DNA from 2 places in the Kitasatospora sp. NPDC094015 genome. Region 2 is predicted to be linked to the other one. Evidence: predicted binding sites of a transcription regulator. Region 2 holds the regulator's gene; the other holds the start of a gene.
The links. Region 2 encodes HspR, which represses chaperone genes until heat shock. Its sites were predicted from a motif close to TTGAGNNNNNNNNNCTCAA; they were not measured.
Positions count from the first base shown of each region.

Region 1: a site for HspR is predicted at 10,987-11,005, ahead of lon (endopeptidase La). Genes of this name have one in related genera too.

Region 1 covers NZ_JBEOUL010000005.1:149,539-164,019, forward strand. The annotation lists gene ABT014_RS08670 (DUF4097 family beta strand repeat-containing protein) at 1-868, opposite strand, end outside; gene ABT014_RS08675 (DUF6104 family protein) at 1,018-1,200, opposite strand; gene ABT014_RS08680 (serine/threonine-protein kinase) at 1,252-3,231, opposite strand; gene ABT014_RS08685 (multifunctional oxoglutarate decarboxylase/oxoglutarate dehydrogenase thiamine pyrophosphate-binding subunit/dihydrolipoyllysine-residue succinyltransferase subunit) at 3,498-7,241, opposite strand; gene ABT014_RS08690 (sensor histidine kinase) at 7,544-8,701, opposite strand; gene ABT014_RS08695 (response regulator transcription factor) at 8,807-9,532, opposite strand; gene ABT014_RS08700 (rhomboid-like protein) at 10,099-10,860, shown strand; gene lon (endopeptidase La) at 11,028-13,421, shown strand; gene ABT014_RS08710 (hypothetical protein) at 13,725-14,481, shown strand, end outside.
Region 2 covers NZ_JBEOUL010000022.1:11,232-25,712, reverse strand. The annotation lists partial or broken gene manB (mannose-1-phosphate guanylyltransferase) at 1-713, opposite strand, end outside; gene ABT014_RS23810 ((Fe-S)-binding protein) at 1,379-3,595, opposite strand; gene dnaK (molecular chaperone DnaK) at 3,933-5,777, shown strand; gene grpE (nucleotide exchange factor GrpE) at 5,774-6,379, shown strand; gene dnaJ (molecular chaperone DnaJ) at 6,470-7,621, shown strand; gene ABT014_RS23790 (heat shock protein transcriptional repressor HspR) at 7,626-8,129, shown strand; gene ABT014_RS23785 (helix-turn-helix domain-containing protein) at 8,344-9,360, shown strand; gene ABT014_RS23780 (hypothetical protein) at 9,574-9,738, opposite strand; gene ABT014_RS23775 (hypothetical protein) at 10,105-10,731, shown strand; gene ABT014_RS23770 (LuxR C-terminal-related transcriptional regulator) at 10,749-11,726, opposite strand; gene ABT014_RS23765 (LuxR family transcriptional regulator) at 11,965-12,942, opposite strand; gene ABT014_RS23760 (TDT family transporter) at 13,894-14,481, opposite strand, start outside.

The DNA of each region.
Region 1 (14,481 bases), on a different contig from region 2:
CGGCGGGGAGCTCCTTGACCAGCTCGGGGTGGTCCTCCTCGTCGGGGCGGCGCAGCACCGTCACCGGGCCGGAGACGGTGTTCACCTGGAGCTTGCCGGTGCCGGAGCCGAGCTGGCCGGAGAGCCGCTTGGCGCCCCAGGTGCCGGAGACCCTGAGCTCCTCGAAGGTGCTGGAGATGTCACCACTGGTGGTGCCGGCCTCCACCTTGGCGTCGGCCAGCGAGGGCAGCCGGACGCCGACCTGGCCGCTGACGGTGGAGACCTTGATGTCGGTCGGGGTGGTGACGTCCAGGTCCAGCGTGACCGCGCCGCTCACCGAGTTGGCGAGGATCCGCTCGGCCGCGCCGGCGACCAGGGTGATCGCACCGGAGACCGTGTTGACCTTGAGCTCGCCGGCCACCCGCTGGGCGTCCACGTCGCCGGAGACGGTGTTGGCCAGCACCTTGCCGGACAGGCCGACCAGGGTGGCGCCGCCGCTGGCGCTGTGCGCGCCGACGTTGCCGGAGATCCCGGAGACGGTGGCCTCGGCGGAGACGGTGCCGACCTTGACCTCGACGCCGGCCGGGACGGCCAGCGAGACGGCGGCGCTGCGCTTGCGCCGCAGCGAGGCGAAGAAGCTCTTGACCGACTGCACCGACTTCACGGTCTCACCGAAGTCGTGCCAGCTGAGGTCCTTGTACGCGACGGTGAGGACCCCTTCCTCCAGGGTCACCTGGAGCGGCTCGCCGTCGAGCGCGGTCACCTCCAGGAGGGCCGGGCCGTCGGCGGCCACCACGTTCACCTCGCCGCCGATGATCCTGACGTGCAGGGTCTTCACCGGCTCGTCGAAGCTGATCCTGTCAGGCTCGCTGACCGTCCACTGGCCCATCTCGTCCCGCCTCCCGTTCGCGATGTATCGCGTTCCTCTGTTCAACACGATATATCGCGTATCGCGGAAGTCAAGCGGTTCCGGACCCGGACACGCGGACGGCCCGGGAGGCGGGTGCCTCCCGGGCCGTCGGACGGCGGCTCGGCCGCTCAGTCGTCCTCGTCCTCGTCGTCGAGCCGGGCCAGCCAGGTGGCCAGCCGCTCGACCGGGATCTCGAAGTCCGGGTTGAGGTCGACGAACTCGCGCAGGCGCTCGGCCAGCCACTCGAAGGTGACCTCCTCGTCGCCCCGCCGGCTCTGCAGTTCCTCGATGCCGCGGTCGGTGAAGTACACGGTGCGCTCCGGTCCGGTGGGATGGGACCCGGTCAGGATAGTCGGGACGGGTCAGCTGTCGTTGCGGTAGTAGGTCAGCGAGATCTTCACCGCCCCGGTCGACTTGTTGCCCTGCTCCACCACCTTGCCGACCACCACCCCGCCGTTGGCCCGGTTGCGCAGGCAGAAGATCCGGCCGGGCGGCAGGTCGTCGTACTTGAGGTCGGCCGCCGGGTGCTGGTCGATCGCCGCCGAGCACTGCTCCGGGGTCAGCGCCTGCTCCCGGGTGATGTAGACGTCGCTGCTCCCGGAGGACCAGTCGAAGGACTCGTACGAGGGCGACAGGGCCCAGGTGGGCGTGGCCGAGTCGGGCACCACGTTGCCGTTCGCCAGGTCGAAGCTGTGGCTGGAGTCCGGGCTGGACAGCTCGCGGTCCTGGTAGACCATCGTGTACCTGGCCGGCCCGGAGGGCGAGGAGCCGCCGCCCGCGGCGGCCGCGCCGGCGCTCGCGCTGCTGCGGGCACGGGGCGAGGGGGAGGCGCCGGGCGACTCGGCGCTCCCGTCCGAGGAGGCGCTGTCCGACCCGGCACCGTCCGACCCGGCGGCGTCCGAGCTCTGCCGGTCGTCCGGGGTCGCGGCCGAGTCGCTGCCCTTGGCCTGCGCGTCGGAGTGCGAGTCCTTCTTGTCGAGCTGGTTCATCAGCACCACGCCGCCGGCCGTACCGCCCAGGGCCATCACCAGGGCGACGGTCAGCAGCACCTTCCAGGACACGCCCTTGCGGCGCGGCTCGGCGGGCGCCGGGACGGCCACCGGCACCGGGCCGGTCACCACAGGGCCGGGCGGCGGGGTGTCGAACGAGGGCTGGTGCAGCGCGGTCGGCCCGGGGCCCGGCACCGGAGCGGTCGGCGCCTCGGTGGCGGGCTGCGGCGGGCCGAACGCCCCGAGCGGCGGGCCGAAGCCGGCCGGCGCGGCGGGCGGCAGCGGGGTCGTGGCCGGCACCGGCGGCGGGGTGGCGCCGGGCGCGGTCGGGTACCCGGCGGTCGGGGCGGTGGTCGGCGCCGGCGGGACCGCGGGCGCGGCCAGGGTGGGCGCCACCGGCAGCGGGGTGGGCGGGGTCCTCGGGAGATCGGAGCGGCGGGTGATCTCGGTGTTGATCTGCCGCGGCAGCCAGTCGTCGGTGAACCGCAGCTGGCCCCCGACCGCGGGGTGGCTGCGCGCCGCCTCGATGATCTCGGCGGGCCGCGGACGGTCCTCCGGACGCTTGGCCAGGCAGCGCAGCAGCAGCTCGCGCAGCCCGTCCGGGACGCCGTCCAGCACCGGCTCCTCGTGCACCACCCGGTAGAGCACCGCCGTCTCCGGCCCCTCGCCGAACGGCGGGATGCCGCCGGCCACGTACGCGGCCAGCGCGCCGAGCGCGAACACGTCGGTGGCCGGGGTGACCGGCTTGCCCTGGGCCTGCTCGGGGGACATGAAGGCGGGCGAGCCGATCCGGAAGCCGGTGCCGGTGAGCGCGGTGGCGTCGGCGGCCCGGGCGATCCCGAAGTCGATCACCCGGGGTCCGTCGCCCGCGATCAGCACGTTGGCCGGCTTCAGGTCGCGGTGCACCACCTCCACGCTGTGGATCGCCTGGAGCGCCTCCGCGATGCCGCCGACCAGCAGCAGCACCGTGCGCACCGGCAGCGCGCCGTGCTCGCGGACCACCTGCTGGAGCGAGGGCCCCGGCACGTACGCGGTGACCAGCCAGGGCGCGTCGGCCGCCAGACCGGAGTCGATCACCTGCGCGGTGTAGAGGCCGTGGATCCGCTGCGCGTTGGTCACCTCCTGGGCGAACCGGCGGCGGAACTCGGCGTCCTCGGCGAACTCGGGGCGGACCACCTTGAGCGCCACGGGCCGCCCGCCCGGGGTGTACGAGAGGTAGACGCGGCCCATGCCGCCGGCGCCCAGCCGGGCGAACAGCCGGTAGCCGCCGACCTCCCGGGGGTCGTCGGGGTGCAGCGGCTGGAAGATCGGCGGCAGCGGCGCGGCCGCGTCCCGTGGCGTGTCGGCGGTCATGGTGGGCCCCCTGTGGCGACGTGTGTCTCGGCCGCCACCCCGGTGCGGGCACGGGGGGCAGCGTGGCGGGGCCAAACCTATCGGTGCGTCAGCTCCGCGTCCCACCGGGTTGGACAATTGGTTGCAGAGCTGTGGCCTTGCGTGATGCCCGGCCGTGCCCCGCCCCCGGCGGATCGGCGTCCCGCCGCCGGCCCGGAACGCGCCCGGGCCCGGGCTCCGTCGCTGCGGAGCCCGGGCCCGGGCGGTGCTGATCAGGCGTCAGCGGTTCAGATGCTGTAGACCTCGTCCACCAGCGCCTGCTGCTCGGCGGCGTGCCGCTTGGCCGAGCCGACCGCGGGGGCCGAGGAGGCCGTGCGGGCGACGCGGCGCAGCCGGGCGCCGTTGGCGCTGCGGCCGACGACCACCTGGAGGTGGTCGACCAGGTTCATCGCGATGAACGGCCAGGCACCCTGGTTGGCCGGCTCCTCCTGGGCCCAGATGAACTGGACGTCCTCGCCGTAGCGGCCCAGCTCCTCCTGGAGCTCGGCCACCGGCAGCGGGTAGAGCCGCTCGACCCGGACGATCGCCGTGTCGGTGACGCCGCGCTCGGTGCGGGCCGCCTCCAGGTCGTAGTAGAACTTGCCGGAGGTGATCACCACCTTGCGGACGTTCGCCGGGTCGACCGTGCTGTCGCCGATCACCGGGCGGAACGAGCCGCTGGTGAACTCCGAGGTCGCCGAGGCCGCGGCCTTCAGACGCAGCATCGACTTCGGGGTGAAGACGATCAGCGGCTTGTGGTGCGGGTTGTGGACCTGCCACCGCAGGAGGTGGAAGTAGTTCGACGGCGACGTCGGCATCGCGACCGTCATGTTGTCCTGCGCGCACATCTGGAGGAAGCGCTCCGGGCGGGCGGACGAGTGGTCCGGGCCCTGGCCCTCGTAGCCGTGCGGCAGCAGCAGGGTGACGCCGGAGTGCTGGCCCCACTTCTGCTCGGCGGAGGCGATGTACTCGTCCACCATGGTCTGCGCGCCGTTGACGAAGTCGCCGAACTGCGCCTCCCACATGACCAGCGCGTTCGGGCGGGTCAGCGAGTAGCCGTACTCGAAGCCCATCGCCGCGTACTCCGACAGCAGGCTGTCGTAGACGGTGTAGCGGGCCTGGTCCTCGGTCAGGTACAGCAGCGGGGTGTAGTCCTCGCCGCTGTTGCGGTCGATCAGGACCGCGTGGCGCTGGCCGAAGGTGCCGCGGCGGCTGTCCTGGCCGGCGAGGCGGACCGGGTGGCCCTCCATCAGCAGCGAGCCGATGGCGAGGGTCTCGCCGGTGGCCCAGTCGATGGTGTTGTCCTCGACCGAGGCCGCGCGGCGCTGCAGCTGCGGCAGCAGGCGCGGGTGGACGGTCAGCCAGTCCGGCAGGTTGACCTGCGAGGCGGCGATCCGCTTGACGGTCTCCTCGGAGATCGCGGTCTGGATGTTGACCGGGAAGTCCGCGACCGGCTTGCCGTTGGTGGCCGGGCTCTGCGCGCCGGCGGCCTGGCGGACCTCGGAGAAGACCTTCTCCAGCTGGCCCTGGAAGTCCTGGAGCGCCTGCTCCGCCTCTTCCATGGTGATGTCGCCGCGACCGATCAGACCCTCGGTGTACAGCTTGCGCACCGAGCGCTTCTTGTCGATCAGGTCGTACATCAGCGGCTGGGTGAACGACGGGTTGTCGGCCTCGTTGTGACCGCGGCGGCGGTAGCAGATGAGGTCGATCACGACGTCCTTGTGGAACGTCTGGCGGAACTCGAAGGCGAGCCGCGCGACGCGGACCACGGCCTCCGGGTCGTCGCCGTTCACGTGGAAGATCGGGGCCTCGATCATCCGCGCCACATCGGTGCAGTACATCGACGAGCGGCTGCTGGCCGGGGCGGCGGTGAAGCCGACCTGGTTGTTGACGACCAGGTGGATGGTGCCGCCGGTGCGGTAGCCGCGCAGCTGCGACATGTTGAGCGTCTCGGCCACCACGCCCTGGCCGGCGAAGGCCGCGTCGCCGTGGATCTGGATCGGCAGCACCGGGAAGGAGGTGCCGCCCTGGTCCAGCACGTCCTGCTTGGCGCGGACGATGCCCTCGACGACCGGGTCGACCGTCTCCAGGTGGGACGGGTTGGCGGCGAGCGACACCTTGATGGTCTCGCCGTCCAGGCCGGTGAAGGTGCCCTCGGCGCCCAGGTGGTACTTGACGTCGCCGGAGCCGTGCATGGACTTCGGGTCGAGGTTGCCCTCGAACTCGCCGAAGATCCGGGAGTACGGCTTGCCGACGATGTTCGCCAGCACGTTCAGCCGGCCGCGGTGGGCCATGCCGATGACGGCCTCGTCCAGGCGGTGCTCGGCGGCGGCGTCGATGGTCGCGTCCAGCAGCGGGATCAGCGACTCACCGCCCTCCAGCGAGAAGCGCTTCTGGCCGACGTACTTGGTCTGCAGGAAGGTCTCGAAGGCCTCCGCCGAGTTCAGCCGGCGCAGGATCCGCAGCTGCTCCTCGCGCTCCGGCTTGGAGTACGGCTTCTCCAGGCGCTCCTGCAGCCACTTGCGCTGCTTCGGGTCCTGGATGTGCATGTACTCGATGCCGACGGTGCGGCAGTACGTGTTGCGCAGCAGGCCGAGGATGTCACGGAGCTTCATCATCCGCTGGCCGCCGAAGCCGCCGACCGCGAACTCGCGCTCCAGGTCCCACAGGGTGAGCCCGTGCTGGACCACGTCCAGGTCGGGGTGCTTGCGCTGCTTGTACTCCAGCGGGTCGGTGTCGGCCATCAGGTGGCCGCGCACGCGGTACGCGTGGATCAGCTCCATGACGCGGGCGGTCTTGTTGACCTCGTCGTCGTGGGTGGTGGCGACGTCGGTCGCCCAGCGCACCGGCTCGTACGGGATCCGCAGCGACTCGAAGACCTCGTCGTAGAAGTCGTGCTCGCCGAGCAGCAGCTGGTGGATCGTCCGCAGGAACTCGCCGGACGCCGCACCCTGGATGACCCGGTGGTCGTAGGTCGAGGTGAGCGTCATGATCTTGGAGATGCCCAGGCGGGCCAGGGTCTCCGGGGAGGAGCCCTGGAACTCGGCCGGGTACTCCATGGCGCCGACGCCGACGATGGTGCCCTGGTTCTGCATCAGGCGCGGCACGGAGTGCACGGTGCCGATGCCGCCGGGGTTGGTCAGCGAGACGGTGACGCCGGTGAAGTCGTCCATCGTCAGCTTGTTGGCGCGGGCCCGGCGGACGATGTCCTCGTAGGCCTGCCAGAAGCCGAAGAAGTCCAGGGTGTCGGCCTTCTTGATGGCCGCGACCACGAGCTGGCGGTCGCCGTTGGGCTTCACCAGGTCGATGGCCAGACCCAGGTTCACGTGCGGCGGCTTCACCAGGAAGGCCTTGCCGTCCTTGACCTGGTAGCTGTGGTTCATCCCCGGGGAGGCCTTGATGGCCTGGACCAGGGCGTAGCCGATCAGGTGCGTGAAGGAGACCTTGCCACCGCGGGCGCGCTGCAGGTGGTTGTTGATGACGATGCGGTTGTCGATCAGCAGCTTGGCCGGAACGGCACGCACCGACGTCGCGGTCGGGACCTCCAGCGAGGCGTCCATGTTGGTGGCGACGGCCTTGGCCGGACCACGCAGCGGGACGAGCTCGGGCCCGTCCGCCGGGGCGGCGGCCGGGGCCGCGGCGGCGGCCTTCGGCGCCGGCGGCGCGGCGGGGGCTGCGGCGGCAACGGGCGCGGGCGCCGGCTGGGCCGGCGCGGGCGCCGGGGCAGCGGGGGCGGACGCAGCCGGAGCGGCAGCGGCAGGGGCAGCGGGAGCGGCAACGGTGGTCGGCGTGGGGCCGACCGGGGTTGCGGCCTGGGTCACTGAAGTCACCTCGGTACCGGGCTTGTAGTCGGCGAAAAAGTCCCACCAGGCTCGGTCGACCGAGTTCGGATCCTGGAGGTACTGCTGGTAGATCTCGTCGACGAGCCACTCATTGGGGCCGAAGCCAGTGGAGCTTGCCGAGCTGCTGGGGGTTTCTGGGTGTGGCGACATCGGGGCAACCGCCCTCTTCCGCTTCCTTTTTGGATGGTGGACAGCGGGGATTAAGGCTACGCCCCTGACCAGTGATCGCGCAGTCCCCGGGGGCCGAGCGTCGCCCAGATCACAGTGTCGAGCTGGAATTTGGCCGGATGTGTGCGTTAGAAACCTGTCAAGTATGGGAACTGGAGCACATCATTCGCCCATCCATACTGGCATCAAATCGGACAAAAGCCCAGCTGGTGGCCGTGCGGCCGGGCCCGACCGGGGAGTTCACGCCGACTGTGTCCCAGTTCGGTGACAACCCCGGTCGAACCCTAGACCGGGAGGGTCGGGGCCAGGACGGCCGGCTCGCCCGGGAGGGTGACCTCGATCCGGCAGCCGCGGGCGGCCTCCGCCACCCGGATCTCGCCGCCGTGCAGATCCACCGCCCAGCGGGCGATCGCCAGCCCGAGGCCGGTGCCGCCGTCGCTGCCCGGACCCTGCGCGGTCGCGCTGCCGGCCCGGCCGAAGCGTTCGAAGACCCGCTCGCGGTCCTCCACCCGGATCCCCGGGCCCTGGTCCTCGACGGTCAGCAGCAGGGCGCCGGGCTGCTCGCCGGGGCGGGCCCGCACGGTCACCGTGCCGCCGGCGGGGGAGTGCTTGCAGGCGTTGTCGACCAGGTTGGCCACCACCTGGTGCAGCCGCTCCGGGTCCGCCACGGCGCTCAGCGCGCCCGGCTTCACGTCCAGCCGCAGCCGCACGTCACCGCGCCGGGCGTAGGCGCCGCCGGCCGTCGCGCCGTCCACCGTCACCCCGCGCAGCACGCCGTCCAGGAACGGCCGGACCTCGAAGGGGCGGGCGTCCAGCGGGACCACGCCGTCGTCCAGCTTGGAGAGGTCGAGCAGGTGGGTGACCAGGCGGCCGAGCCGCTCGGTCTGCTCCAGGGCGGCGCCCAGGGTCTGCGGATTGGGCTGGACCACGCCGTCCACCACGTTCTCCAGCACCGCGCGCAGCGCCGCGATCGGCGTGCGCAGCTCGTGCGAGACGTTGGCGATCAGCTCCCGGCGGTGCCGGTCGGCGGCCTCCAGGTCGCCGGCCATCCGGTTGAAGGTGGCGGCCAGCTCGCCGATCTCGTCCCGCGAGGAGACGTGCACCCGGGCGCTGTAGTCGCCGTCGGCCATCGCGCGGGCGGCCGCCGTCATGTCGCGCAGCGGGGCGGTCAGCCCGTGCGCCAGGAACTGCATGAAGAGCAGCGAGGCGATGATCGAGAAGATCATGATGATCCGGATCTGCGTCTCGGACCGGATCGCGACCACGACCATGCCAGTGGCCAGCACCACCGAGACGATCACCAGCAGGGCCAGCTTGCCCTTGATCGAGCGGACCGGATCGAGCGGCCGGATGTCGGCCCAGACCCGCAGGACGGCGCGGGTGGCCAGGCTGGGGGGCGGGGAGGCCTTGGCGTCCCCGTTGCGTTGCTGTGGAAAGGTCATGGAGTCCTGACTTCGTCCCCGCACCACGCCGGTGCAGCGCTGCGCCGGTGCGCGGCTGTACGACCTGGGCCCCCCGGTGGCCCAAGTCGTCGGCGCCGCCGCCGACTAGGAGAGCGGTGCCTCCAGGGCGTACCCGACGCCGTGCACCGTGCGGATCCAGCTGGCGCCGATCTTGCGGCGGAGCGCCTTGACGTGGCTGTCGACCGTGCGGGTGCCCGAGGCGTCCGTCCAGTCCCAGACCTCGGCCAGCAGCTGCTCACGGGTGAGCACCGCGCGCGGCTGGGCGGCCAGGCAGGCCAGCAGGTCGAACTCGGTCGGCGTCAGGTGGACGTCGCCCGCGCCGAGCCGCACCCGGCGCTGCACGTGGTCGATCTCCAGCTCGCCGAACCGCAGCGAGCCGAGCGCCGGGGTCCTGGCCGCCTGCTGGGCCCGCTCGACCCGGCGCAGCAGCACGTTGACCCGGGCCGCCAGCTCGCGCATCGAGAACGGCTTGGTCATGTAGTCGTCCGCGCCGACCCCGAGGCCGACCAGCAGGTCGGTCTCGTCGTCGCGCGCGGTGAGCATCAGCACCGGCACCGGGCGCTGCGCCTGGATCCGGCGGCACACCTCCAGGCCGTCGAAGCCGGGCAGCATGATGTCGAGCACCACCAGGTCGGGCTGCCAGGTGTGGAAGCCGTCGACCGCGCCGGGGCCGTCGTGGGCCACGGCGACCTTGAAGCCCTCCGCGCCGAGCCGGGCCGCGATGGACTCGGCGATGGTGGGCTCGTCCTCGACGACGAGTACTCGTCGCTGAGTGCCCACCGGGTTGCCGCCGGTGTTCTCTTGCTGCATTTCTGTCACGGTCACGCCACCGCCCCCAGGGCTGCGGGCCGGCCACCTGTGGGGGTGGCGGGGCTCCGCTCGTAGTCGTCTTGTTCCGTCGTGGGCTGTGCCCGGGCCGTCGGATCCGCCGAGCACCCTTCCGCCGAAGGCGCTGGAGCGGACGGTACGCCGTGTGGGTCGGCGCACCTCTCCGTACTCATCGCAGAGTACGGACACCGTGCCTGTTCCGGCAGGTGGACGGGACATTTCCGGCCCGCGGACCGGCTGCTGTCCGGTTCCGGACCGGGCACGGGGCGATACCTTACCCGGCTCAAATCGGACGTTGTAACGGTACGTATGCCGTCCAATCCGATTGTCCGGTCGGGCCGGGAAGCTACTCGTCCGTAAACAGAGGGTTGGTCCGTACCAGGCCCGGCGGGAGTCGAGGGTCGAGACCTGAGGAATTCCCAGCGGACGCCCAGCGGACTCCCAGGGAGCCAACGTATCGTGGGCACGACAAGCTTGGGGTGGGGATCTCCGACGCCCGCGCGGGCGTTACGGAAGGGTGTGACGGCCGACCTGCGGACGGAGGCGCGATGACCGGAGCCCCGGTGACCGAGCCGCCCGCCGGCGAGCCCGCGGGCCGCCGGGCCGTGCGTGCGGCCGGCCTGCTCCGGGCCGCGGCCCGGGCGCTGCCCACCCCGCGCCGCAACCCCTTCGCGCTCGGCTACCTCGCCGTACTGCTGGGCACCACGCTGTTCGCCCGGTTCGGCGACCCCGGCCTGGTGCAGCGGCTGCAGGACGCCTCCAGCAGCGATGCCCACAACCTGCTGGTCCGGCCCGTCTCCGCGCTGCTGTTCAGTGGCCTGTGGGTGGCCGGCCCGGTCTGGATGCCGTACTTCTGGGCCTTCCTCGCCACCGTCGCCCCGCTGGAGCGCCGGATCGGCCCGCGCCGCGCCGCCGGGGTGTTCGTGGCCGGGCACATCGCCGCCACCCTGCTCTCCCAGCTGGTCGTGATCGCCGCGGTGGCCGCCGGTGCGGTCGGCGCCGGCACCCTCGACGAGCGGGACATCGGCGTCAGTTACGGCGTGCTGACCTGCCTCGCCGCGCTCGCCGGCCTGCTGCCGCCGCCCGGTCGGGTGCTCGCGCTGGGGACGGCCGCCGCGCTGGTCGTCCACCAGCTGCTCGCCGACACCGACCTGGTGACGGGCGTCGGGCACCCCGCCGCGCTGCTGGTCGGCGTCGCGCTCTGGGGCCGGGTCCGCCGCGCCCCGGGTCGGGCACCGCTCCCGCTGCGCCCGCTGCGGCTGCGCGGCTGGTCGCCCCGGCGCACTGCCCCCGCGCGCTCCGAGGTCTGACCGCCCGGCCACTGCGCGGGCGCCCCTCCCGGGACTCCGTACGCCCTGCCACGCCCCCTCCACGCACGTCAGGGCCCGATCGCTGTGGGCGAACAGCAGCCCGGGAACATTCGTCGGGCGCCAGACCTTAGTCAGGTCAACTCAACTTCGCTGACTGGGGAGAGATCATGGCATCGACGTCCACTCCGCTCACTCTGCCCGTGCTGCCGCTCGACGACGAGGTCGTGCTCCCCGGCATGGTCGTTCCGCTCGACCTCTCCGACCCCGAGGTGCGCGCCGCCGTCGAGGCCGCCCGGGCCGCGGCGCGCGGGGCGGGCAAGCCGCAGGTGCTGCTGGTGCCGCGGCTGGACGGCTCGTACGGGGCGGTCGGCACGCTGGCCACCGTCGAGCAGGTCGGCCGGCTGGCCGACGGCGACCCGGCCGCGCTGGTCCGGGCCGTGCGCCGGGTACGGATCGGCTCCGGCACCACCGGGCCGGGGGCGGCGCTGTGGGTGGAGACCACCCCGTTCCGCGAGTCCGACCCCGGGCTCCCGGTCGCCGGCCGGGCCGCCGAGCTGGTCAAGGAGTACAAGGCACTCTCCACCCAGTGGCTGCGCAAGCGCGGCGCCTGGCAGATCGTCGACCGGGTCGCCCAGATCGACGACGTCGGCGAGCTGGCCGACAACATCGGCTACGCGCCCTTCGCCACCACCGAGCAGAAGCTCAAGGTGCTGCTGGAGTCGGACCAGGTGGCCCGGCTCGAGTACGCGCTGACGCTGCTGCGCGACCACCTCGCCGAGGAGGAGGTCAACGACACCATCCGCAAGGACGTCGAGGAGGGCGTGGCCAAGCAGCAGAAGGAGTTCCTGCTCCGCCGCCAGCTGGAGGCCGTCCGCAAGGAGCTGGCCGAACTGAACGGCGAGCCCGCCGACGAGGAGGGCGACTACCGCGCCCGGGTGGAGGCCGCCGACCTGCCGGAGAAGGTCCGCGAGGCGGCCCTCAAGGAGGTCGACAAGCTGGAGCGCTCCTCCGACCAGTCGCCCGAGGGCTCCTGGATCCGGACCTGGCTGGACACCGTCCTGGAACTGCCGTGGAACGAGCGCAGCGAGGACGCCTACGACATCTCCGGCGCCCGGGCGGTGCTGGACGCCGACCACGCCGGGCTCACCGACGTGAAGGACCGGATCGTCGAGTACCTGGCCGTCCGCAAGCGCCGGGCCGACCAGGGGCTCGGACAGATCGGCCGCCGGCGCGGCGGGGCGGTGCTGGCGCTGGTCGGCCCGCCCGGGGTCGGCAAGACCTCGCTGGGCGAGTCGGTGGCCCGCGCGATGGGTCGCTCCTTCGTCCGGGTGGCGCTCGGCGGCGTCCGGGACGAGGCGGAGATCCGCGGCCACCGCCGGACGTACGTCGGGGCGATCCCCGGCCGGATCGTCCGCGCGATCAAGGAGGCCGGGTCGATGAACCCGGTGGTGCTGCTGGACGAGATCGACAAGGTCGGCTCGGACTACCGGGGCGACCCGGCGGCCGCCCTGCTGGAGGTGCTGGACCCGGCACAGAACCACACCTTCCGCGACCACTACCTGGAGGTCGAGCTCGACCTCTCCGACGTGGTCTTCCTCGCCACCGCCAACGTGCTGGAGGCCATCCCCGAGCCGCTGCTCGACCGGATGGAGCTGGTCCGCCTGGACGGCTACACCGAGGACGAGAAGGTCGTCATCGCCCGCGACCACCTGCTGCCCCGGCAGCTGGAGAAGGCCGGCCTGACCGGCACCGAGGTCGCGCTCGGCGAGGACGCGCTGCGCCGGCTGGCCGGCGAGTACACCCGCGAGGCCGGGGTGCGGAACCTGGAGCGCTCGATCGCCCGGATCCTGCGGAAGGTCGCGGCGCAGAGCGAGCTGGGCGAGCGCGAGCTGCCCGTGGCGATCGGGTCGGACGACCTGCGGACGCTGATCGGGCGTCCGCACCACGTCCCGGAGGCCGCCCAGGAGCCGGCCGAGCGGCGCACCGCCGTCCCGGGCGTGGCCACCGGCCTGGCCGTGACCGGCGCGGGCGGTGACGTCCTCTACATCGAGGCCTCGCTGGCCGACGCCGTCACCGGCTCGACCGGGCTGACCCTGACCGGCCAGCTGGGCGACGTGATGAAGGAGTCCGCGCAGATCGCGCTCTCGTTCCTGCGCTCGCGCGGCGCCGAGCTGGAGCTGCCCGTCACGGGCCTGCGCGAGCAGGGCATCCACCTGCACGTGCCGGCCGGCGCCGTCCCCAAGGACGGGCCGAGCGCGGGCATCACCATGACGACCGCGCTGGCCTCGCTGCTGTCGGGCCGCAAGGTGCGCACCGACGTGGCGATGACCGGGGAGGTCTCACTGACCGGCCGGGTGCTGCCGATCGGCGGGGTGAAGCAGAAGCTGCTCGCCGCCGACCGGGCCGGGATCACCACGGTGATCATCCCCCGGCGCAACGAGGCCGACCTGGACGAGGTGCCCGCCGAGGTGCTGGAGCGGCTGACGGTGCACCCGGTGGCCGACGTCCGGGAGGTGCTGAAGCTGGCCCTGGAGCCGGCCGAGGTGCTGGTCGCGGCGTGAGCCGCTGACCGAACGGGGCGGCCCGCCCGTGCGCAGTTGCGCGCGGGCGGGCCGCCCCGTTGTGCGGGTGACCGTCCATCAGGCGGGACGGGTGTTGTAAGAGGCATTGTCAGCAGGCCATCCTGGGCGCATGCATCGCCACGCGTACCTGAGCCGTCGACTCGACGTCGACCTGGGTCACGCCTGCTCCGCGAGCTGTCGCACCGCGCTCTGATCGCGGTGTCCCCGCCCGGCCGGAGCCGGGAGCACGTCCGGGTGTGTGCACCGCCGCGCGGTCCACCCTCTGCTGCCGACCGACGGGACATCCCTGTGCGCTTCGCCCTGCCCACCCGCGCCGCCGTACTGGCGGCCGCCGCCCTGCTGCTGCTCGCCACCCCCGCGCCCGCCGCCGCCCGCTACGGGCCGCTGCCGCCGCACAACCCCTACGCGGGCCCCGACGGCACCGCCACCATGCACGGGGACACCGGCTCCTCGGACGCCACCCCGCTGCCCGGCCCCGGGGCCGGGCAGCTGACCTCGCACCGCACGGCGCTCGCCTCCGCCTGCCCGACCGTCCTGGTCGGCACCGACGGCTACCCGGTCGCGCTCTGCACCGCGATCTTCGGCCTCACCCCCACCGTGCACCTGCTGGACCCGGCCGACGGCCGCTCGCTCGCCGAGCTCCCGCTGGCCAAGGGCTCCCTGCTCGGCGGGGTGTACGCCTACCTGGACGACCGGGACCAGCTAGTGGCCGTGGACGGCAACCGCGACCTGCTGCGGATCGGCCACCGCCGCACCGCCGCGGGCGGCTGGGAGCTGACGGTGGCCGGCCGGCTGTCGCTCGCCGCCGCCGTCCCCGCCGACGACGCCGTCACCGGCGTCTCCCCGGACTGGCAGGGCCGGGTCTGGTTCGCCACCGGCCACGGGGTGGTGGGCACCGCCGACGACCGCACCGGGACGGTCCGCGCGCTCCCCCTGCCGCCGGGCGAGCGGATCGCCAACTCCATCTCCACCGCCCCCACCGGCACCGCGGTCGCCTCCACCCACGCCACCTACCTGCTCACCGCCGACGCCGACGGCA
Region 2 (14,481 bases):
ACCAGGTCGGCGGAGCCGCGGACGAACGCCGCGGGGGTGCCGAGGTCGAGCCAGTAGGAGGTGTCGACCACGCCGCGCAGCAGGGCGCCGGTGGCGAGCAGCTCGGGGAAGGTCTCGCGCTCGACGGAGACCTCCCGGCCGGCCGGGATGCGGTCGATGACCGAACGGGTGAAGACGTAGCAGCCGGCGTTGATCTGGTCGGTGACGATCTGCTCCGGGGTCTCCGGCTTCTCCAGGAACTCCAGCACCCGGCCGGAGGCGTCGGTGGGGACCAGGCCGAAGGCGCGCGGGTCGGCCACCCGGGTCAGGTGCAGGGTGACGTCCGCGCCGGCGGCCAGGTGGCCGTCACGCAGCGCGGCGATGTCGACGCCGGAGAGGATGTCGCCGTTGAAGACCAGCACCGGCTCGTCGGGGCCGCAGGTCAGGCCCGAGGCCGCGTTGCGGATCGCGCCGCCGGTGCCGAGCGGCTCCTTCTCGGTGAGGTAGACCAGCTCGATGCCGTACGGGCTGCCGTCCTTGAAGTGCTCCTCGAAGACCTCGGCGAGGTAGGAGGTGGCGAGCACCACCCGGGTGACGCCGGCCGCGGCCGCCCGGGCCAGCTGGTGGGCGATGAACGGGACGCCCGCCACCGGCAGCATCGGCTTGGGGGTGTGGGTCGTCAACGGGCGCAGCCTGGTGCCCTTACCGCCAACCAGCATGATCGCTTCGGTCATCAGCGAAGTACTCCCCTAGGTGGAACTGGCTCCCCGGCACCGGGGCGGTCGGTCACCGCCGCCGGGCCGGCCGATCTGCGGTGCCACCGTCGCCGGCGTCGACGCATCGGGTCGACGTGCTCCGGTACGGCGCCACGTCCGATCGGCGGCCGAGATATGCGCCCATGATAGGCGCTGCCAACCAATGGTCCCGCGCCGGATTCCGGTGGCCGGCGGGCGGGTGCCGCGGTGGCAATTGCCGGCCGCTCCGGCGGCGTCGAGTTATGGCCGGAGCACGGTGGTGGCGCGGGGAAATGGCGAAGATCGGCGCAGCGCGCCGGGCCCGATCGGCCGATGTCAGCGCAGTCGGCGGGGTGCCGGGCATCGATTCGGCCGCGCGGCAATGACAACTCCGACCCCCCGCCTCGCGCACCGGGGCGCATTTGCGCGGGCGGTGGAACGAAAACCCCGTGAAAGACGCGCCGGCGGGTATCGAAGTGCGATCGGGAGGCCTTTGGGACGGTCGGCCGCGGGTCCGGGGACGAACGTGGGGCGGGCGGGCGGCGGTGCACGCACACCGCGGCCCCGCTGCCGGTGAGGGCGAACGGGGCCGCGGTGAGCGGACCGGGACTCGGACCGCTGCGGAACGGGGCGGGGATCGGTGCCCGTGACCGCCGGGGGCCGGATCAGGCCTCGACCGGCTCCGGTTCGACCTCGGCGGGCTGGGCCTTCACCGAGTCGAGCAGCAGCTGCGCGACGTCGACGACCTTCAGGTGCTCCTTGGCCGCGCCCTCGTTCTTCTTGCCGTTGACCGAGTCCGAGAGCATCACCAGGCAGAACGGGCAGGCGGTGGAGACGATGTCGGGGTTGAGCGACAGCGCCTCGTCGACCCGCTCGTTGTTGATCCGCTTGCCGATCCGCTCCTCCATCCACATCCGTGCGCCGCCGGCGCCGCAGCAGAAGCCGCGCTCCTTGTGGCGGTGCATCTCCTGCTGGCGCAGACCGGGGACCTTGTCCATGATCTCGCGCGGCGGGCTGTAGACCTTGTTGTGCCGGCCCAGGTAGCAGGGGTCGTGGTAGGTGATCAGGCCCTCGACCGGGTTGACCGGGATCAGCTTGCCCTCGTCGATCAGGTGCTGCAGCAGCTGGGTGTGGTGGATGACCTTGAAGTGGCCGCCCAGCTGCGGGTACTCGTTGGCGATGGTGTTGAAGCAGTGCGGGCAGGTGGCCACGATCCGCTTGACCGGGGCGTCCTCCAGCGCGGCGTTCAGGGTCTCGACGTTCTGCGCGCCGAGCATCTGGAACAGGAACTCGTTGCCCAGGCGGCGGGCGGAGTCACCGGTGCAGGACTCCTCCTTGCCGAGGATCGCGAACTGCACCCCGGCGGTGTGCAGCAGCTCGGCGAAGGCCTTGGTGGTCTTCTTGGCCCGGTCCTCCAGCGCGCCGGCGCAGCCGACCCAGTAGAGGTACTCGACCTCGGCGGGGTCGATGTCCTCGCCGATCACCGGCACCTCGATGCCGGTCTCCTTCTTGAGCTCCTTGACCCAGTCCAGGCGGGCCTTGGTGGCCATGCCCCACGGGTTGCCCTTGTTCTCCAGGTTCTTGAGCATCGTCCCGGCCTCGGTCGGGAAGGAGCTCTCGATCATGACCTGGTAGCGGCGCATGTCGACGATGTGGTCGATGTGCTCGATGTCCACCGGGCACTGCTCGACGCAGGCGCCGCAGGTGGTGCAGGACCACAGCACGTCGGGGTCGATGACCCCGTTCTCCTCGGCGGTGCCGATCAGCGGACGCTCGGCCTCGGCCAGTGCCGCGGCCGGGACGCCGGCCAGCTGCTCGGGCGTGGCCTGCTCGGTGCCCTCCATGTCCTTGCCGCCGCCGGCCAGCAGGTACGGCGCCTTGGCGAAGGCGTGCTCGCGCAGGCTCATGATCAGCAGCTTGGGCGAGAGCGGCTTGCCGGTGTTCCAGGCCGGGCACTGCGACTGGCAGCGGCCGCACTCGGTGCAGGTGGAGAAGTCGAGGATGCCCTTCCAGGCGAAGTGCTCGACCTGGGAGACGCCGAACACGGCGTCCTCGGCCGGGTCCTCGAAGTCGATCGGGGCGCCGCCGCTGGTCATCGGCCGCAGCGCGCCGAGCGCGACGCCGCCGTCCTCCTCGCGCTTGAAGTAGATGTTGAAGAAGGCGAGGAAGCGGTGCCAGGCCACGCCCATCGACGGGTTGATGCCGATGGTGATCGCCCACGCGAAGGAGATGCAGATCTTCAGCATCGCGAACAGGTAGATCAGGTTCTCGAGGGCGCCGTGCGCCAGGCCCTTGAAGGCCAGCACCAGCGGGTAGCTGACCAGGTAGGCCGCCTCGTAGGAGTCGACGCCGGCGAGGGCGCCCTCCAGGCCGCGCAGGATCATGATGCACAGGCCGATGCCGAGGATCGTGTACTCGACGTAGAAGGCCTGCCAGGCGATCGAGCCGGCGAACCGGGACTTGCGGCCGGCCCGGCCGGGCAGGCTGAGCAGCCGGATCACCATCAGCGTGGCGATGCCCAGGGTGGTCAGGGTGCCGACCAGCTCGGTGAAGATCTCGAACGGCAGCCAGTGGCCGATGATCGGCAGCACCCACTCGGCGTCGAAGAGCTGGCCGAAGGCGGTGACCAGGGTGGTGACCAGGGTGAAGAAGCCGACCGCGACGAACCAGTGCGCGATGCCGACGATGCCCCAGCGGTTCATCCTGGTGTGGCCGAGGAACTCGACCGCGACGGTCTTCACCCGCTGCACGGGCTGCCCGGTCCGGGTGGAGTCCGGCGCGCCGGTCTTCACCACCTGGTAGATGTACGCGGCCGCCCGGGCGGCGAGCGCGGTGCCGATCACAGTCGTGACCAGCGAGATGACGATCGCTGCTAGCTGCATCGGCTCTCCGTCTCCAGCGGCTGGTGTCCCACACGGCGGTACGGGGGACGGGTAAAGAGGTCACCCCGATTGTACTGATGGGTAACTTACTGGCCCAACGGGCCGGACACTACCGCTCCTTACCACTGATCCATAAGCCACTCAAGGTATGGCGGCAGTCACTAAGGCCAGACTCACCCGCGCGGCGCAGCAACCCGCCGGCGACCCGCCGAGCGGCGGCGGAGAGATAAGCGCTCAGTAAAGTTGAGTGCCGCGGACTCATAGCTGTTGACGCTTCGCCCGCGATCGGGCATCCTTGAGTCCGTACAGCTCAACTTCTCCCGTGGAGGTATTTACGATGGCACGCGCGGTCGGCATCGACCTCGGTACGACGAACTCTGTCGTCAGCGTTCTTGAGGGCGGTGAGCCCACGGTCATCACCAACGCCGAGGGCGCTCGGACCACGCCGTCCGTCGTCGCCTTCGCCAAGAACGGCGAAGTTCTGGTCGGCGAGGTCGCCAAGCGCCAGGCGGTCACCAACGTGGACCGCACCATCCGGTCGGTGAAGCGCCACATGGGCACCGGTTGGAAGATCAACCTGGACGGCAAGGACTTCAACCCCCAGCAGATCAGCGCCTTCATCCTGCAGAAGCTCAAGCGGGACGCCGAGGCCTACCTGGGCGAGACGGTCACCGACGCGGTGATCACCGTCCCGGCGTACTTCTCCGACTCGGAGCGCCAGGCCACCAAGGAGGCCGGTGAGATCGCGGGCCTCAACGTCCTGCGCATCGTCAACGAGCCGACCGCGGCCGCGCTGGCCTACGGCCTCGACAAGGACGACCAGACCATCCTGGTGTTCGACCTCGGTGGTGGCACCTTCGACGTGTCGCTGCTGGAGATCGGCGACGGCGTCGTCGAGGTGAAGGCCACCAACGGTGACAACCACCTCGGTGGTGACGACTGGGACCAGAAGGTCGTCGACCACCTGGTGAAGGTCTTCCAGGCCGGCCACGGCGTCGACCTGTCGAAGGACAAGATGGCCCTCCAGCGCCTGCGCGAGGCCGCCGAGAAGGCCAAGATCGAGCTGTCCTCGTCCTCCGAGACCTCGATCAACCTGCCCTACATCACGGCCTCCGCCGAGGGCCCGCTGCACCTGGACGAGAAGCTCACCCGGGCCCAGTTCCAGCAGCTGACGGCCGACCTGCTGGAGCGCTGCAAGCACCCGTTCCACAACGTCATCAAGGACGCCGGCATCCAGCTGTCCGAGATCGACCACGTGGTCCTGGTCGGCGGCTCCACCCGGATGCCCGCCGTCGCCGAGCTGGTCCGCGAGCTCACCGGCGGCAAGGACGCCAACAAGGGCGTCAACCCCGACGAGGTCGTCGCGATCGGCGCGTCCCTGCAGGCCGGTGTCCTCAAGGGCGAGGTCAAGGACGTCCTGCTGCTCGACGTCACCCCGCTGTCCCTGGGCATCGAGACCAAGGGCGGCATCATGACCAAGCTGATCGAGCGCAACACCACGATCCCGACCAAGCGCTCGGAGATCTTCACCACGGCCGAGGACAACCAGCCGTCCGTGCAGATCCAGGTCTACCAGGGCGAGCGCGAGATCGCGGCGTACAACAAGAAGCTCGGCATGTTCGAGCTGACCGGCCTGCCGCCGGCGCCGCGCGGCCTGCCCCAGATCGAGGTCACCTTCGACATCGACGCCAACGGCATCATGCACGTGGCCGCGAAGGACCTCGGCACCGGCAAGGAGCAGAAGATGACCGTCACCGGCGGCTCCGCGCTGCCGAAGGACGACATCGAGCGGATGATGCGCGAGGCCGAGCAGTACGCGGAGGAGGACCACAAGCGCCGCGAGGCCGTGGAGACCCGCAACCAGGGCGAGCAGCTGGTCTACTCGACCGAGAAGTTCATCGCGGACAACACCGACAAGCTCCCGGCCGACGTCAAGACCGAGGTCGAGACCGCGATCGGCGAGCTCAAGGAAGCCCTCAAGGGCGAGGACATCACCGCGATCCGCGAGGCCACCGAGAAGGTCTCCACCACCGCCCAGAAGCTCGGCGCCGCGCTCTACGCGAACGCCGACGCCGCGGGCGGCGCCGCAGCCGGTGACGCCGAGGGCGCCGCCAAGGCCGAGGACGACGTGGTCGACGCCGAGATCATCGACGACGAGAAGCCCAAGGGCGGTGCGGCATGACGGAGAAGCCGCAGGGCGAGCAGCCCGGCGACGACTCCGCCGCCGAGGAGGCAGTGCTGAAGGCCGCGGAGGAGGCCGCCGCGGGCGGCGCCACCGAGGAGGTCGCGACGGCCAAGCGCGAGCTGGCCGAGCGCACCGCCGATCTGCAGCGCCTTCAGGCCGAGTACCAGAACTACCGCAAGCGGGTCGAGCGCGACCGGCTGACGGTCCGTGAGATCGCCGTCTCCAACATCCTGGAGGCGCTGATCCCGGTGCTGGACGACATCGGCCGGGCCCGCGAGCACGGCGAGGTCACCGGTGGCTTCAAGTCCGTCTCCGACAACCTGGAGACGGTGGTCGCCAAGCTGGGCCTGCAGCAGTTCGGCAAGGAGGGCGAGACCTTCGACCCGACCCTGCACGAGGCGCTGATGCACAGCTACTCCTCGGACGTGACCGAGGACACCTGCGTCCAGATCCTCCAGCCGGGGTACCGGATCGGCGAGCGGATCATCCGCCCGGCGATGGTCGCGGTGGCCGAGCCCCAGCCGGGGACGCAGACCACGGCTTCGCCGGATTCCGAGAAGTCGGAGTCCGACAAGGCTGACGGTGCGGCCGACAACTGACAATCTGTGCGCTGCGGAGTCGTACGTCGTCGAGTACGACGGACGGCTCCGCAGCGCCGTATGGACTGACTTCGGGAGGTGGCGGCAGCCATGAGCACCAAGGACTACGTGGAGAAGGACTACTACAAGGTCCTCGGCGTGCCCAAGGACGCCACCTCCGCGGAGATCAAGAAGACCTACCGCAAGCTCGCCCGGGAGTTCCACCCGGACGCCAACAAGGGCGACACCAAGGCGGAGGACCGCTTCAAGGACATCTCCGAGGCGTACGACGTCCTCTCGGACGACAAGCGCCGCAAGGAGTACGACGAGGCCCGCTCGCTGTTCGGATCGGGCGGCTTCCGCCCCGGCCCGGGCGGCAACGGCAGCCACAACTTCGACTTCGGTGACCTGTTCGGCGGCGCCGGCCAGGCCGGCGCCGGCGGCGGGCTGGGCGACGTGTTCGGCGGCCTGTTCAACCGCGGCGGCCGCCAGCCGCAGCCGCGCCGGGGCGCCGACGTGGAGACCGAGGTGACCCTCGGCTTCGACGAGGCCGTCGACGGCGCCACCGTCCCGCTGCGGATGACCAGCCAGGCCGCCTGCCGGGCGTGCAGCGGCACCGGCGCCAAGGCCGGCACCACGCCCCGGGTCTGCCCGACCTGCGTCGGCGCCGGCACGGTCAGCCGGGGCCAGGGCGCCTTCGCGCTCTCCGAGCCCTGCCGGGACTGCAAGGGCCGGGGCATGATCGTGGACGACCCGTGCACCGTCTGCCACGGCAGCGGCCGGGCCAGTTCGGCCCGCACCATGCAGGTCCGGATCCCGGCCGGGGTCCAGGACGGGCAGCGGATCCGGCTCAAGGGCAAGGGCGCCCAGGGCGAGCGCGGCGGCCAGCCCGGTGACCTCTACGTCACCGTGCACGTCGACGCGCACCCGGTGTTCGGGCGCAAGGGCGACAATCTGACGGTCACCGTGCCGGTCTCCTTCCCCGAAGCGGCGTTGGGCGGCACCATCGAGGTTCCGACACTCAACGGCCCGTCGGTGAAGCTCAAGCTGCCCGCCGGCAGCGCCAACGGCCTCACCCTGCGGGCCCGTGGCAAGGGCGCCACCCGCAAGGACGGCACCCGCGGCGACCTCCTGGTCACCGTGGAGGTCGTGGTCCCCAAGCTCGTCACCGGCGACGCGCTGACCGCACTGGAGCAGTACCGCGAGGCCACCGCCTCCGACGACCCGCGGGCCGCCCTGTTCCGGGCGGCGGAGGGAGCGTGAGCAGATGATCAACCACGACGGTCCGATCGGGCCCGGCCTGGGCGAGGGCCTGCCCGGCGGCGCCCGCCGGCGGGCCGCCGCCGGCCCCACCCATTACGTGCTGACCGAGGACACCCCGGTCTACGTGATCTCGGTGGCCGCCGAGCTCTCCGGGCTGCACCCGCAGACCCTGCGCCAGTACGACCGGCTCGGGCTGGTCTGCCCCGACCGCACGGCCGGCCGCGGCCGCCGGTACTCGGCCCGGGACATCCAGCAGCTGCGCGAGGTCCAGCGGCTCTCCCAGGACGAGGGCATCAACCTGGCCGGCATCAAGCGGATCATCGAGCTGGAGAACCAGGTGACCGCGCTGCAGTCGCGGATCGCCGAGCTGGCCGACGCGCTGGACGGCGCCGCCAGCACGCTCCAGCAGCGCGAGGCGGCGGTGCACGCCTCCTACCGCCGTGACCTGGTGCCGTACCAGCAGGTCCAGCAGTCCAGCGCCCTGGTGGTCTGGCGGCCGAAGCGGTAACGCGCGGTGCCGACGGGCCGTGAGCCGCCGACATCCCTCCTGAAGGGGGGTGCCGGCGGCTCGGCGTTGGTGAGAGAGTGCCAACCAGCAGATCCGGGGACCGGTTGGTGGACGGAACGAACGGATGCCAGGGCGTCCGCCGCCTAGGATTCCCGATGAGGTGGGCGCGACCTACCCGGTGCACCCCAGTTCGGCCGACGGCGAGGAGCCATAGATGAGCGGGCGGGACGACGTTCGTGTCCCCTCGGGAGGGGCGAGTCCGGTCTCATCCGAAGCACGTCAGCTCTACCGGCACGTGGTCCGCGCACACGGCCGGCTGGCCCTGGCCGACGTTCATCCGGACTCCAAGGAACACCTCTCGGAGCTGCTGCACCTGGGGCTGCTGGTACCGGACTCGGACAACCCCGATGTGCTGATAGCCGTCGATCCGATGCAGCTCTCGATGAGTTTGAGCAGTACCTGGCAACGCCAGGCGCTCGAACTGCTTTCCCGGGCGGTGGCACTTCCGGGCGGGCTGCAGGATCTCGCCGAGGAATTCCACGCCCCGAAAGAGGTCGGCGGCACAATCGAGTACGTGCGCGGCAAGGTCCTCATCAACCAGCGCCTGCGGCAGTCGGTGGCGAATGGCGTGGAGGAAATTCTCGCTGCTCAGCCCGGCGGCCCCCGCCCGCCGGAAGTACTGGCCTCGACCATCCAGCAGGATCTCGACACGCTCCGCCGGGGGGCCGAGGTCCGGACGATCTACCACCCGAGCACCCGCTACCACCAACCCACCCGGGATTACGTGGCGACCCTCGCCGAGGCCGGCGGTCAGTTCCGCACCCTGGACGAGCCGTACACCCGGCTGATCATCATCGACCGCCGGATGGCGGTGCTCCCGGTGGCGGACGATCTCAATCTGGCCGCGTTCATCCGCGACGAGGCGATCGTCAACTACCTGGCGCAGGAGGTGTTCGAGCGCAACTGGAACCGCGGGCTGGATTTCGACGGCGACCGGACCGTGCCGCAGCAGGTGATCTCACGGCTGCGGCAGACCATCATCGACCTGCTCCTCCAGGGCACCAACCACCGGGTGATCGCACGGCGGTTGGGCATCAGCGAACGCACCCTCGCCCGGCACCTGGCCGAGATGCGCGAGGAGTACAACGTCGAGTCGCTGTTCCAGCTCGGCTACGTGCTGGCCACCCGGGCCGCCCAGGCCCCGCCGGAGCCGCCCGCCGACTTCCAGTGACCCCGCCGCCCGCCGGGCACGCCCCCGGGCCGGAGCCTCCCCGGCAGGGCGGCCACACGGCCGGGAGGCTCGACGGCCCGCGGGGGACGACGACGTTCTCAGGGGCCCGGAACGGGAGTGCGGTCTCCGGGGATTCGGGCACCTTCGGGGCCGGCGCTACGACACCGGTGCTCCGGGGATCAGCCGGAGTGGATCACTAGTGCGCAGACGTACTCAGGTCCAGGAGATATCCGCGGCGGACGCCAGGGGAGCCGCGATATGCGCCGGGGCGGCACTGACGGGTACATGCTGGGAATTCCCCGCCACCGACAGCGCGCCGGTCAGCGCAGCCGCGCCTATGGCGAGCGGAACGACGATGCGCCGGACAAAACCGCGCATGCGAGACATACGACCACCTCTTCTCATGCCGTGCCCCCGCTGGACAAAGTCAAAGTATCGAACAACCGCTCCGATGATGCCTTAAACGCCATCAACTGTCACGGTGCGTCCCAGGGTAAAGGCGTGGCATCTCTCTGCCAGGCAGACAGATGCCACCTCGACCCGGTGGACTCGCACGGCAGGAGCGGTGGACGATCAACTGGCCCGCTGGAGGACCGGCGCCAACGCGCAGCTTGATGTCGCCAGTTCAACTTTATGACATCCGATCAAGCAGCCGGATGCCGATTCACGGGCAACACACCACAACACCACATCGCCCGCCAGCACCATCGGTTCTCTTGGCCGGCCACCTCTCCCGGAGTCGACATGACTGAGCCCTACCTGCGCCATCGCGCCGCCCAGACCCCCGAGGGCCGGCGCGCACGGGTCTTCCTGGCCGCGCCGCTGATGCGGCTGACCGGGCCGGCCGACAGCGTGGTGACCCTGGCCAGCCGCACCCGGCTCACCACCCTGCGGACCACGCTCCTGCGCAGCGGTGCGGCCGTCTACAGCGGCCACCACAGCGACGCCTGGACGGTGGCCGGCCGCGCGCCGGAGCCCCGGGTGCCCTCCGACTTCCGCGCCATGCAGACCGCCGACCTGGTCTTCGCCTACGTCGGCGCGCCGCTGTCGGCCGGGGTCAGCCTGGAACTGGGCTGGGCCTCCGCGCTGCGCAAGCCGATCGTCCTGCTGGTCGACGAGGCGATCACCCACAACCCGCTGATCGCCACGATCGAGCAGGTCTCCCCCGTCCTGCCGCTGGTCTTCGACGACACCTGGTCGCAGGAGGCGCTGCACCACACCGTCGAGACCGCGCTGGACTGGGCCGGCATGGCGCTGTCCCTGCGCGAGGGCTTCTGGACGGCCCCCGGCGAGCAGTTCCCGATCCCCCGCCAGCCCGCCCCGAGCACCCGTCCGCACGGCTACTGGTCGCCCGAGATCGCCACCGGCTGACCCGTCCCGCCACCCGCTCAACCGGCCGGCGGCGCCTCGGCTCCCCGCATCTGCCAGCCCAGTTGGAAGAGCGTCTCGGCGTCGTGCAGTTCCCGCAGCCGGGAGATGTGCCCGGCCACGGTCCGCTCGCTCAGGCCCATCCGGCCGGCGATCGTCCGCTGCGTCAACCCCTGTGCGAGCAGCCTCCCGACCTGCTCGTGCACCGGCAGTCCCTCCACGTCCTGGTGGGCTGAGCCCCACTGGACCCGCTCGGCCCGTTCCCAGTCGCGCTCGAAGACCCCGACCAGGAAGCTGACCACCGCCGGATCCTCGATGAACGCGGCGCTGCTGTTGTCGGCGGAGGCGGGCATCACCGCCACCCGGCGGTCGAACACGAACAGCCGGGTGAACGGCTCGCTGAGCACCCGGATCCGCTCGCCCAGCTCGGTCACCCGCGCGGCATAGCGGACGGTCGGCTCGTCCAGCCGTGCCCCCGGCTGGTAGATCGTCCGGATCGAGCCGCCGTTCGCCAGGAAGTCCCTGGTCCGGGCGATCGACTGCTCGAAGTGCTCGGCCGGCCGCGCGCCGCCGGGCTGCGCCGCCAGGGTCTCCTCCCGGCACTCGGCCTCGATCTGCAGGATCCGGTGCCGGATCTCCTGGAAGTCGTCGACGTGCTGCACCTCGCTGGAGCGGTCCACCCGCCGCGGCGTCGCGTCGTACGCCCGGGTCAGCTCCTCCAGGAGGGTCGGCATCTCCTCGGCCTGCACCAGCATCCTGGTGCCCGCCGAGCGCAGTTCGGCGCTGATCCGGTCGCCGACCGCCCGCGGGTTGACGGCCGTGAGCGAGGCGTCCTCGGTGTGGTGGACCAGCAGCCCGAGCTCCAGCAGCCGCAGCACCACCGCCGCGTGCTGCTCGGCCACGTCGCGGAACCGCACCCGGCCGCCCTGCTCCAGGACCGCGCGGTACAGGGCCCGTTCGGCGGCGCTCGGCAGCGATCCCGCGACCAACTCGTTCACTTCGCTCCACTCCGGATCGGCCGGGCCTGCTGCCGTACCACCGGCCGGCGCCGGGACACCGTGCGCCGCCCGGCCGGGGCGGCCCGTGGCGCGGCCGGGCCGCCGGACGCTCGGGCCCGGAGCCGTCCCGTGCGGCCGCCCTCGCAGCGTAGCCGGACGAACGCCGGGGCCACCCGGCGGTGCCGCCGGACGCCCGGGGCAGCCCGCGCAGCTTGGTGGCAGCGGACTGCCACCCCGGTCAGGAGCGGCCGCCGCCGCGCATCAGCCAGCCCAGCTGGAACAGGGTCTGGGCGCCGTAGCGCTCCCGCAGCCGGGAGATCTGGCCCGCCACGGTCCGCTCGCTCAGTCCCAGCCGGGTGGCCACGGCGCGCTGGGTCAGGCCCTTCGCCAGCAGCCGGCCGATCCGGTCGGCGGTGAGCCGGCCCGCGCGCTGGGGGTCGACCTCCTGCCACTGGACGACGTCCGCGCGGCCCCAGTCCCGCTCGAAGAGCATCACCAGGAAGTGCACGGTGGCCGGGTCGGAGAGCAGGACGGCCCGGCTGTGGTCGTCGGCCGCCGGGATCACCGCCACCGAACGGTCGACGACGATCATCCGCTGGAAGTTCTCGTCCAGCACCCTGACCTCGGCACCGTTGCCGGTCAGGTCGGCCGCGTACGCGATGGTGGCGGGCTCGGCCAGCACCAGCGGCTGGTAGAGGGTGCGCATCCGGCTGCCGCGCCGCAGCAGGGCGAGGTCCTGCCGGCGGGCCAGCTCCATCGTGTCGGGCTGGCGGCTGCCGGGCTGCACGGTGAGCAGTTCCTGCCGGCACTCGGAGACGAGTTCGGCGATGCGGTGGCGGATCCGTTCCTGGCCGTCGACGTAGCTGACGTGGTCGCGGGCCTCGGGCTCGCGCGGCAGCGCGTCGTAGGCGCGGGTCAGCGAGGCGAGGCGGTCCGGCAGCCGTTCGGCCTCCAGCAGCAGCCCGGTGGCCTGCGAGCGGAGGTCTGCGCCGACCCGGTCGCCGACCAGGCGCGGGCTGACCGCGACGTAGGAGCGGTCCATCGGGTGCGGCATCACCAGGCCGATCTGCACCAGCTGCTCCAGGCTCGGCTGCTGGTCGGGGGTGATCCGGTCGGTGGGGATCCGGCCGCCGTCGGCCAGGATGGCGAGGTAGAGCCGGCGGGCGGGCTCGTCCGGCACGCCGCCGCGAAGGCCGTGCCCCGTCTGCGCCGTCACGTCGCGTACTCCCTGCCGAATTCGTCCCGGGCGTGGTCGTACGCCCGCGGGCCCGGTCCGGGCGGACGGCAGCAGCCGCGGTACCTGCGTGCCCCCCGGAGCCAGTGCGCAGTTGCGCTCTGAAACCCCGGGAGGCCCGCCGGTGTCACACCGGATCCACGATGCTTTCGGTCGAGGCGGAGCAGCAACGCCTCACCGACTCCGGCACGGGGGCCATCACCACACATGGCGTCCCGGCCGGCGCTCCTCCCGTGGACGGGCAGGTGCAGCAACACCTGTCACACCCTGCGAGGAGCAAGTCACCTGTCATCGGGCTGCGGCTGCCCGGCGATCCGGCGTGAGTCCACTTTCACAGCGTGACGGGCGGGGAACAAGTGCTCTCCTGTTGCAGGTTCCCGCAAGTGCATAAACCTGCAGACCGGTCCACAAAGGGCGGGATTCCGGCGGGCCGGTTTTTCACCCGGCTCACACATTTCCGTCGGACCGACCGCCCGTCCGGCGGAGCGGAACCCGCCGTTCCCATCCGCCGGCGCACCGGCCCCGGGCGGGATTTTCGGGACAGGAGGCGGGTCTACGCGCGTATCTCAGCATCGGCCGGGAGTGGTCGTATTCCAACAGAAGACCCCAGGGAGGGATCGGACTTCCCTGCTCCGTCGAGGCACAGCGATGTTCGATCTTGCTTGTTTACGGTTGAACTTGTTTGGTTTCGCATAGATGATATGTCCATGCCAGACGGCGGACGGTTCTGCCGCACCGGCGGAAATCGCCCCCGACAAACCCCGCACCGGTGGGGGGCAGGCGCCCACCGGCCGCATCGACCCCGACTTCTTCCCTCCATCGCGAAAATGCCCACCGGACCACCCCGGTCGACACCCACCCGGAATGGGCGGATGACGTTCCGGATTCCGCCGGGATCGCAGTGAATTTCCTGATTCAGCGCCCGCTGCCCGGTCAACCCGACAACAGCCGTCCGGCCGCGAGGCCGGTCACCGTGCGTACACCGATCACGGCCCAGACGGCCACCAGCACCACGTACAACCCGCCCGCGAGCGCGGTGAATCCGCCGAAACCGGTATGCCTGGCCAGCCCCGAGGCGCCGGTGACCAGGGTTCCGAGCGGGAAGGTGAAGGCCCACCAGGTCATCCCGAACGGCATTCCGGCCCGCCAGGCCCGCAGATTGGCGGCGACCGCCACCGGCAGCCAGAGCAGCGCGAAGCCGAGCACCATCGACCCGAACAGCACCGCGAGGTGCAGCGCCGAGGGAGCGAGCCCGGGGGCGGCGAGGCGGGCCGCGTCGGCGAGCTGGTTCACGGCGGTGGCGGACTGGCCGAGCGGCCCGAGCACCAGGAAGAGCGTCGGGGTCAGCAGCAGCACCGGCAGCTTGTTGTGCACCAGGGCGGCCATGACCACCGGCAGCAGGGCGAACACCGCGAGCAGCCCCGCACCGAACAGGGCGTAGCAGCCGTAGAGCATCGCCGTGCGGGGCGCGCCCTCGGGCAGGTGCGGGACCAGGGCCGGGCCGAGCGAGGCCGCGACCAG